One region of the Streptomyces glaucus genome, then DNA from elsewhere that is predicted to be linked to it. Evidence: riboswitches for the same ligand, from Rfam matches in the RefSeq annotation. Region 1 holds a riboswitch; the other holds the start of a gene.
The links. A riboswitch is a leader RNA that binds a small molecule or an ion and turns the genes downstream of it on or off. The one in region 1 is predicted to bind cyclic di-AMP.
Positions count from the first base shown of each region.

Region 2: linked by a shared signal. The riboswitch ahead of ABD363_RS19795 (transglycosylase family protein) and the one ahead of ABD363_RS26095 (M23 family metallopeptidase) in region 1 are both predicted to bind cyclic di-AMP.

Region 1 covers NZ_BAAATK010000045.1:40,633-43,832, forward strand. Annotated here, with positions in the region: gene ABD363_RS26085 (dihydrofolate reductase family protein) at 1-665, shown strand, start outside; tRNA gene ABD363_RS26090 (tRNA-Met) at 823-896, shown strand; cyclic di-AMP (ydaO/yuaA leader) riboswitch at 1,383-1,540, shown strand; gene ABD363_RS26095 (M23 family metallopeptidase) at 1,553-2,593, shown strand; gene ABD363_RS26100 (aldo/keto reductase) at 2,691-3,200, shown strand, end outside.
Region 2 covers NZ_BAAATK010000026.1:29,419-32,618, forward strand. Annotated here, with positions in the region: gene eno (phosphopyruvate hydratase) at 1-900, opposite strand, end outside; gene ABD363_RS19795 (transglycosylase family protein) at 1,257-2,033, opposite strand; cyclic di-AMP (ydaO/yuaA leader) riboswitch at 2,038-2,206, opposite strand; gene ABD363_RS19800 (transglycosylase family protein) at 2,383-3,200, opposite strand, start outside.

The DNA.
Region 1 (3,200 bases):
GCGGGCAGGTCCACACCCAGCTGCTCACCCAGGGCCTCGCCGACGAACTCCAGCTGGTGCTGGCCCCGCTGCTGGTGGGCGACCCGGACGCGCCCCGGCTGTTCGGGCCCGGCGCCTACCAGCGCGGACGCCTGCGGCTGGTGGAGACACGGCGGATCGAGGACGTCGTCCTCATGCGCTACGAACCCACCGCGCCCGGCACCGGCGCGACGGTGTCCGCCGCCGACCGGCACTGGCTGGCGCTCGCCTGCGAACTGGCCGGCCGGTGCCCGCCGTCGCGGACGGCGTTCAGCGTCGGCGCGGTCGTCGTGGCCGCCGACGGCACGGAACTCGCCCGCGGCCACTCGCGGGAGGGCGGGGACGCGGTGGCGCACGCCGAGGAGGCCGCGCTGGCGAAGCTCGACCCGACGGACCCGCGGCTCGCCACCGCCACGGTGTACTCCAGCCTGGAGCCCTGCGCCCGCCGCGCGTCCCGGCCCGCGCCCTGCGCCCGGCTGATCCTCGACGCGGGGGTACGGCGGGTGGTCACGGCCTGGCGGGAGCCGGACACGTTCGTCCCGGACGCCGACGGCACCGGGGTGCTGACGGCGCACGGCGCGCAGGTCCTCGTCCTTTCGGAGTACGAGGACCGGGCCAAGGCCCCGAACCGCCACCTGCTGGGCTGAGGACCGCCGGGCCGCGGCCCGCCCCGGGGGACCGGCGGACGCGGCCGCCCGGCCCGCCGCGCCGCCCCGGCAGGCGGCCAAAACCGCTGGTGGGACGCGGGGCCGGGAACGCGTGTGCTTCCTGTCCTGCGCATGGCGTACACTGGAGACACAACGACGCGGGGTGGAGCAGCTCGGTAGCTCGCTGGGCTCATAACCCAGAGGTCGCAGGTTCAAATCCTGTCCCCGCTACTGAAGGCCGAAGGCCGGGATCCTCGAGGATCCCGGCCTTCGGTGCGTTCACCCGCCCGGCCCGCCCGGCCCGCGCGCACCCGGCCGGCTTCGCGGCTCTCCCCGGGAGCGCCCCGCCCCGGCCGGGAAGGCCGGACGGACGGAGCCGGCCGGAGGGCGGGCGTACGCGAAACCGGGCGGCGCGGCACCCCGGGGCGGCGGGAGGGACGACAGGACGCCCGCCGGTCCCGCGGCAGCCTCGACCGCTGTCACGTCCCGTGACCGGGCGGCAGCCCTCCGCATAACAACTGACACAACGTCAGATCTGATGGCCCCTTCGGAGGTTTACCGGTACGCGGTCAACTCGCCCGGTTTTCGCCGGTCGTGGGCGATAATTCCCTGACGAAATCCTGAACGATCAAGGGGAACAGCTTGGAATCCGGACCCCCCGTCTATTAACGTTCGATAACGCAGCGCGGTCGTCCCAGCCGTCACAGAAGGCGGCTCCGTGCGCACGCGCCGAATCCCGCGAGGGAACCGGGGAACCACCACCTTGGGGTGAATCGAGCGGATGCCGCCGTGGAGACACGGTCGGTATACGCGCGTAGGAGACCTTCCCGCTCCGAACCCGTCAGCTAACCCGGTAGGCGGAGACGGAAGGAAAGGAGCACGCCCACGTGGCGTCCAACCGGTCTGCTACACACGTCCCGCCCGTGCCGGGCCAGCGTGACACCGAGGTCTTCGGCTACGGCGGCCCCCGCACCGACGAGGGCCCGTGGGAGGAGTGGAACCCCACCGAGGAGTCCGTCCGCCCGGTACGCGGCCGGCACCGCGTCGCCAAGCAGCGCGGCGGCCTCGCCCGCAGCTCCACCGTCCTCGGCGTCGGCGTCATCGCGGCCGTCGGCGCAGGCGGCATGGCCAGCGCCAACACCGGCAAGCCCCCGGTGTCCATCTCCATGCCGGACCTGCCCTCCGTCGGCTCGCTGATCTCCGACGACGACGAGCAGGAAGAGGTCCCCGAGGCCTCCACCACCCCCCTCAGCACCCTCGGCGCCGACTCCGCCGACACCCCGCAGGGCGCCTCCGACGCCGGCGAGGCGCTGCGGGCCCGGATCATGGCGCAGGCCGAGCAGCAGCAGGACCAGATCGCGAGCAAGGCCGCCGCCGAGGCCGAGGCCGCCGCCGAGAAGGCCGCCGCGGAAGCCGCCGCCGAGGCGGAGAAGGAGGCCGAGGCCAAGGCCGCCGCCGCGAAGAAGAAGGCGGAGGAGGAGGCGAGGAAGAAGGCCGAGGCGGAGCGGCTGGCCGCGCTGGCCGAGCAGTACGCGCTGCCCACCTCCTCGTACACCCTCACCTCCACCTTCGGGCAGGCCGGCCCCTACTGGTCCTCCGGCTACCACACCGGCCTCGACTTCGCCGCGCCGACGGGCACGCTGATCAAGGCGGTGCACAGCGGCACGATCACCGCGGCCGGCTGGGACGGCTCCTACGGCTACAAGACGGTGCTCACCCTCGACGACGGCACCGAGATCTGGTACGCCCACCAGTCCTCCATCAGCGTCAGCGTCGGCCAGAAGGTCACCACCGGCGACGTCATCGGCCGGGTGGGCGCCACCGGCAACGTCACCGGCGCCCACCTCCACCTGGAGGTGCACTCCGGGAGCGGCGGCTCCGGGATCGACCCGCTGGCCTGGCTGCGGAGCAAGGGGCTGAACCCGTAAGCCCCGGGCCGCGGGGCGCGCGGTCGGGCGAGGTCTCGGACGTGCCGGGGCGGGCGATGCGGAATGCGATCGCCCGCCGGGAGGGTTGACGTAGAACATGACTGTTCTGCGCACCCTCGGCTCGTCCGACCTCGAAATCTTCCCGCTCTCCCTCGGCGGCAACGTCTTCGGCTGGACCGCCGACGAGGCCGCCTCCTTCGCCGTCCTCGACGCCTACACGGCCGCGGGCGGCAACTTCGTCGACACCGCCGACTCCTACTCGGCGTGGGTCGAGGGCAACCGGGGCGGCGAGTCCGAGACCATCATCGGCAAGTGGATCAAGGCGCGCGGCAACCGGTCGGACGTCGTGATCGCCACCAAGGTCAGCCAGCACCCGGAGTACCCGGGCCTGACGGCCGCGAACATCAAGGCCGCCGCCGACGCCTCGCTGCGCCGCCTGGGCACCGACTACATCGACCTCTACTACACCCACTTCGACAAGCCCGAGGTGCCGGTGGAGGAGATCATCGGCGCGCTCGACGAGCTGGTGAAGGCGGGCAAGGTGCGGTACATCGCCGCCTCCAACATCTCCGCCGACCGGCTGCGGGCCTCGCTGGAGTTCTCCGAC
Region 2 (3,200 bases), on a different contig from region 1:
CTTGGCGGTGATGTCCTTCCAGCCGTCCCAGTCCTCCTCGCTCAGCGGGTCCTCGATGGAGACCAGCGGGTAGGCGTCGACCAGCTCCGCGTAGTACGCGGTCATCTCCTCGGCGGTGCGCTCCTTGCCCTCGAAGACGTAGCGGCCGTCCTTGTGGAACTCGGTGGCGGCGACGTCCAGGGCCAGGGCGATCTGCTCGCCGGGCTGGTAGCCGGCCTCCCTGATGGCCTCCAGGATGAGGTCGAGGGCCTCGCGGTTGGAGCCGAGGTTCGGGGCGAAGCCGCCCTCGTCGCCGAGGCCGGTGGACAGGCCCTTGGACTTCAGGACCTTCTTCAGGGTGTGGTAGACCTCGGCGCCCCAGCGCAGGGCCTCGGAGAAGGACTCCGCGCCGATCGGGGCGATCATGAACTCCTGGATGTCCACGTTGGAGTCGGCGTGCGCGCCGCCGTTCAGGATGTTCATCATCGGCACCGGCAGCAGGTGCGCGTTCGGGCCGCCCAGGTAGCGGAACAGCGGCAGGTCGCTGGCCTCGGAGGCGGCGTGGGCGACGGCCAGGGAGACGCCGAGGATGGCGTTGGCGCCGAGGGAGCCCTTGTTGTCGGTGGCGTCCAGGTCGAACATGGCCTGGTCGATCAGGCGCTGCTCGGTGGCGTCGTAGCCGACCAGCTCCGGGCCGATCTGCTCGATGACGGCCAGGACGGCCTTCTCGACGCCCTTGCCCTGGTAGCGGCTCGAGTCGCCGTCGCGGAGCTCGATGGCCTCGAAGGCGCCCGTGGAGGCGCCGGACGGGACGGCGGCACGGCCCGTGCTGCCGTCGTCGAGGCCGACCTCGACCTCGACCGTGGGGTTGCCTCGGGAGTCCAGGATTTCCCGGGCTACGACGACGTCGATGGACGGCACGAGCATCTCCTTCTTGAATGTGACGCGGGTTGGCAGGACCGTGACGGCTCCGCGAGTGAACCGTGGTGGCTCTGCGAGACGAGCCTAACCGGCTCGGGGCGATCGGCCAGCCGGTCACCCCTTGCACGGGGGAACCGGGAGTAAATTGTTTCCCGGCGGAACAAAGAGGTCAACGGGCGGCCGCGCCCCCTCCCGCGCCCGTACGCCCCCAGCCACGCAAAAGCCCCGCCCCGGTGCGTACGGGGGAACACGCACCGGGGCGGGGAGCCCGTGGGGACGGGGGGACGGCCCTCACGGGGCTTCCATGACGGAGGACCCGGATGTGAGGGCGCTGTGGCCGGCCCGGGAGCCGCCTCTTACTTCAGGTGCAGCTGCTGGCCCGGGTAGATGAGGTCGGCGTCCTCGACGATGTCCTTGTTCAGCTCGAACAGCTTCGCCCAGCCGCCCCGGACGTCGTGCTCCGCGGCGATCGAGCTGAGGGTGTCGCCCTCGACGACCTTGTACTCGCCGTCGCCCTTCTTGACCTTCTCGCCGGTCGGGGTGGTGACGGTCTTCTGGGCGGCCGGACGCTCGGCGGAGCGGGAGGCCGGCTGCTCGGTGGAGCGGGTGGTGGTCCCGGTGTTCTGCGAGGAGCCGCCCGAGGCCCCGCCGGACCAGTCGTTCGAGGCCCCGCCGGACGAGCCGTTGGAGGCCCCGCCGGACGAGCCGTTCGAGGAGGAGCCGTTCGACGAACCGCTCGACGCGGAACCGCCGCTGTACGCGGCGCCCGACAGGTTCTTGCCGCAGACCGGCCAGGCGCCCTTGCCCTGGCCCGCGAGGACCTTCTCGGCGATCTCGATCTGCTGCGCCTTGGTGGCCTGGTCGGCGGTGGCGGCGTACGCCGTGCCGCCGTACGCGGCCCAGGTGGAGGCGGAGAACTGCAGACCGCCGTAGTAGCCGTTGCCGGTGTTGATGGACCAGTTGCCGCCGGACTCGCACTGGGCGACGGCGTCCCACTCGGAGGCGGTGGCCGCGGAGGCCGTGCCGGACGCCATCAGCGGGGCGGCGACGGCGGCGCCGGTCACACCGGCGATGGCGATGGCACGGGTGGCCTTGTTCGGACGACGGTGCTTGCCCTTGCCGGAAAACAGCATGGTTGGATCCCCTCACCGACGCCTGCGAGGTGAGCTGTCGGGTTCGGGCCGGTCGAGTTGCCCGGCCGCGTCCCTCGCGGGACACGGCTTCACCCCTAGCCGGTTCCGGCCTCAACTGCCGGTTCCGGCGCCTACCTTGGTTCCCCCGCTCCTGCCCACGGCGCTTGACGCGACGACTGTTCCCGGGCGGCCGCTGGCAGGATTCGGCGTTGCGGCAGCCGGGGCCCGCGGTGGCGAGCGGTCACGACCGTAGGCAGGCACGCCGCGGAATTTCAAAGACGATCAGGGCTTCTGAGATCTATCTCTCACTGCGCTTATATGCGACATTCAGCGGGAAACCCGACGCCAACTACCGTCGTTCTCCGCTCGGTTCGGCCCCGACCTCGAGCGTCTGACCGGGGACGATGGTGTTCGGGTCGGCGCCGACGACGTCCCTGTTGCCGTCGTACAGGGTGCGCCATCCGCCTTGGAGGTCAAGGGAGTCGGCGATGGTCCAGAGAGTGTCGCCGGAACGGACGGTGTACGAGCCGTCGACGTCCTCGCGCGTGGCGTCGTCGCCGCGGGAGGCGTGCCGGCCGGAGGAGGCGCTCCTGCGGTCCTCGACCGCCTCTTCGTCGGCGCTGGGGCCGCGGTGGCGGCCGATGCCGGCGGATCCGGTGTCGACCAGATAGGAAGTCCCCACGCTCTGTCCAGAGTTGTCCGCTTCGTCACTCCTGGGGGCGACGCTGGGCGAACCGCCACTTTCCCGGACATCGGCGGACGTGTCGGACTCGGCGGATTCGTCCTTCGCGTTTGACGCATCGTCGGGCGCGGTGGACGGGGACGCCGGGGCCGAAGGCGAGGAGGGAGAGGAAGGACCGGGAGACGTTTCGGGAGACGCCTCATGGGATGTTTCGGGCGAGTCGGACGAGTCACCCGAACCGGGCCGCTCCGAGGAGTCCTTCGCCCCTTCGGCGTCTTCCGAGCCGGCCGATCCCCCCGAACCGGCCGGACTTCCCGATTCCGCCGGGCTCGTCGGCTCTGCCGTGTTCCGGGAGTCCGCGGAACCGCCGGTGTCCTCGCCGGCCGGCTTCCCCTCCGACGCGCCGGCGCCGGTGGACGCCGGGTCGTCCACGAGCCCGGCGAGCAGGCCGCACGTCGGCCACGCGGCGATGCCCTGGTCGGCGA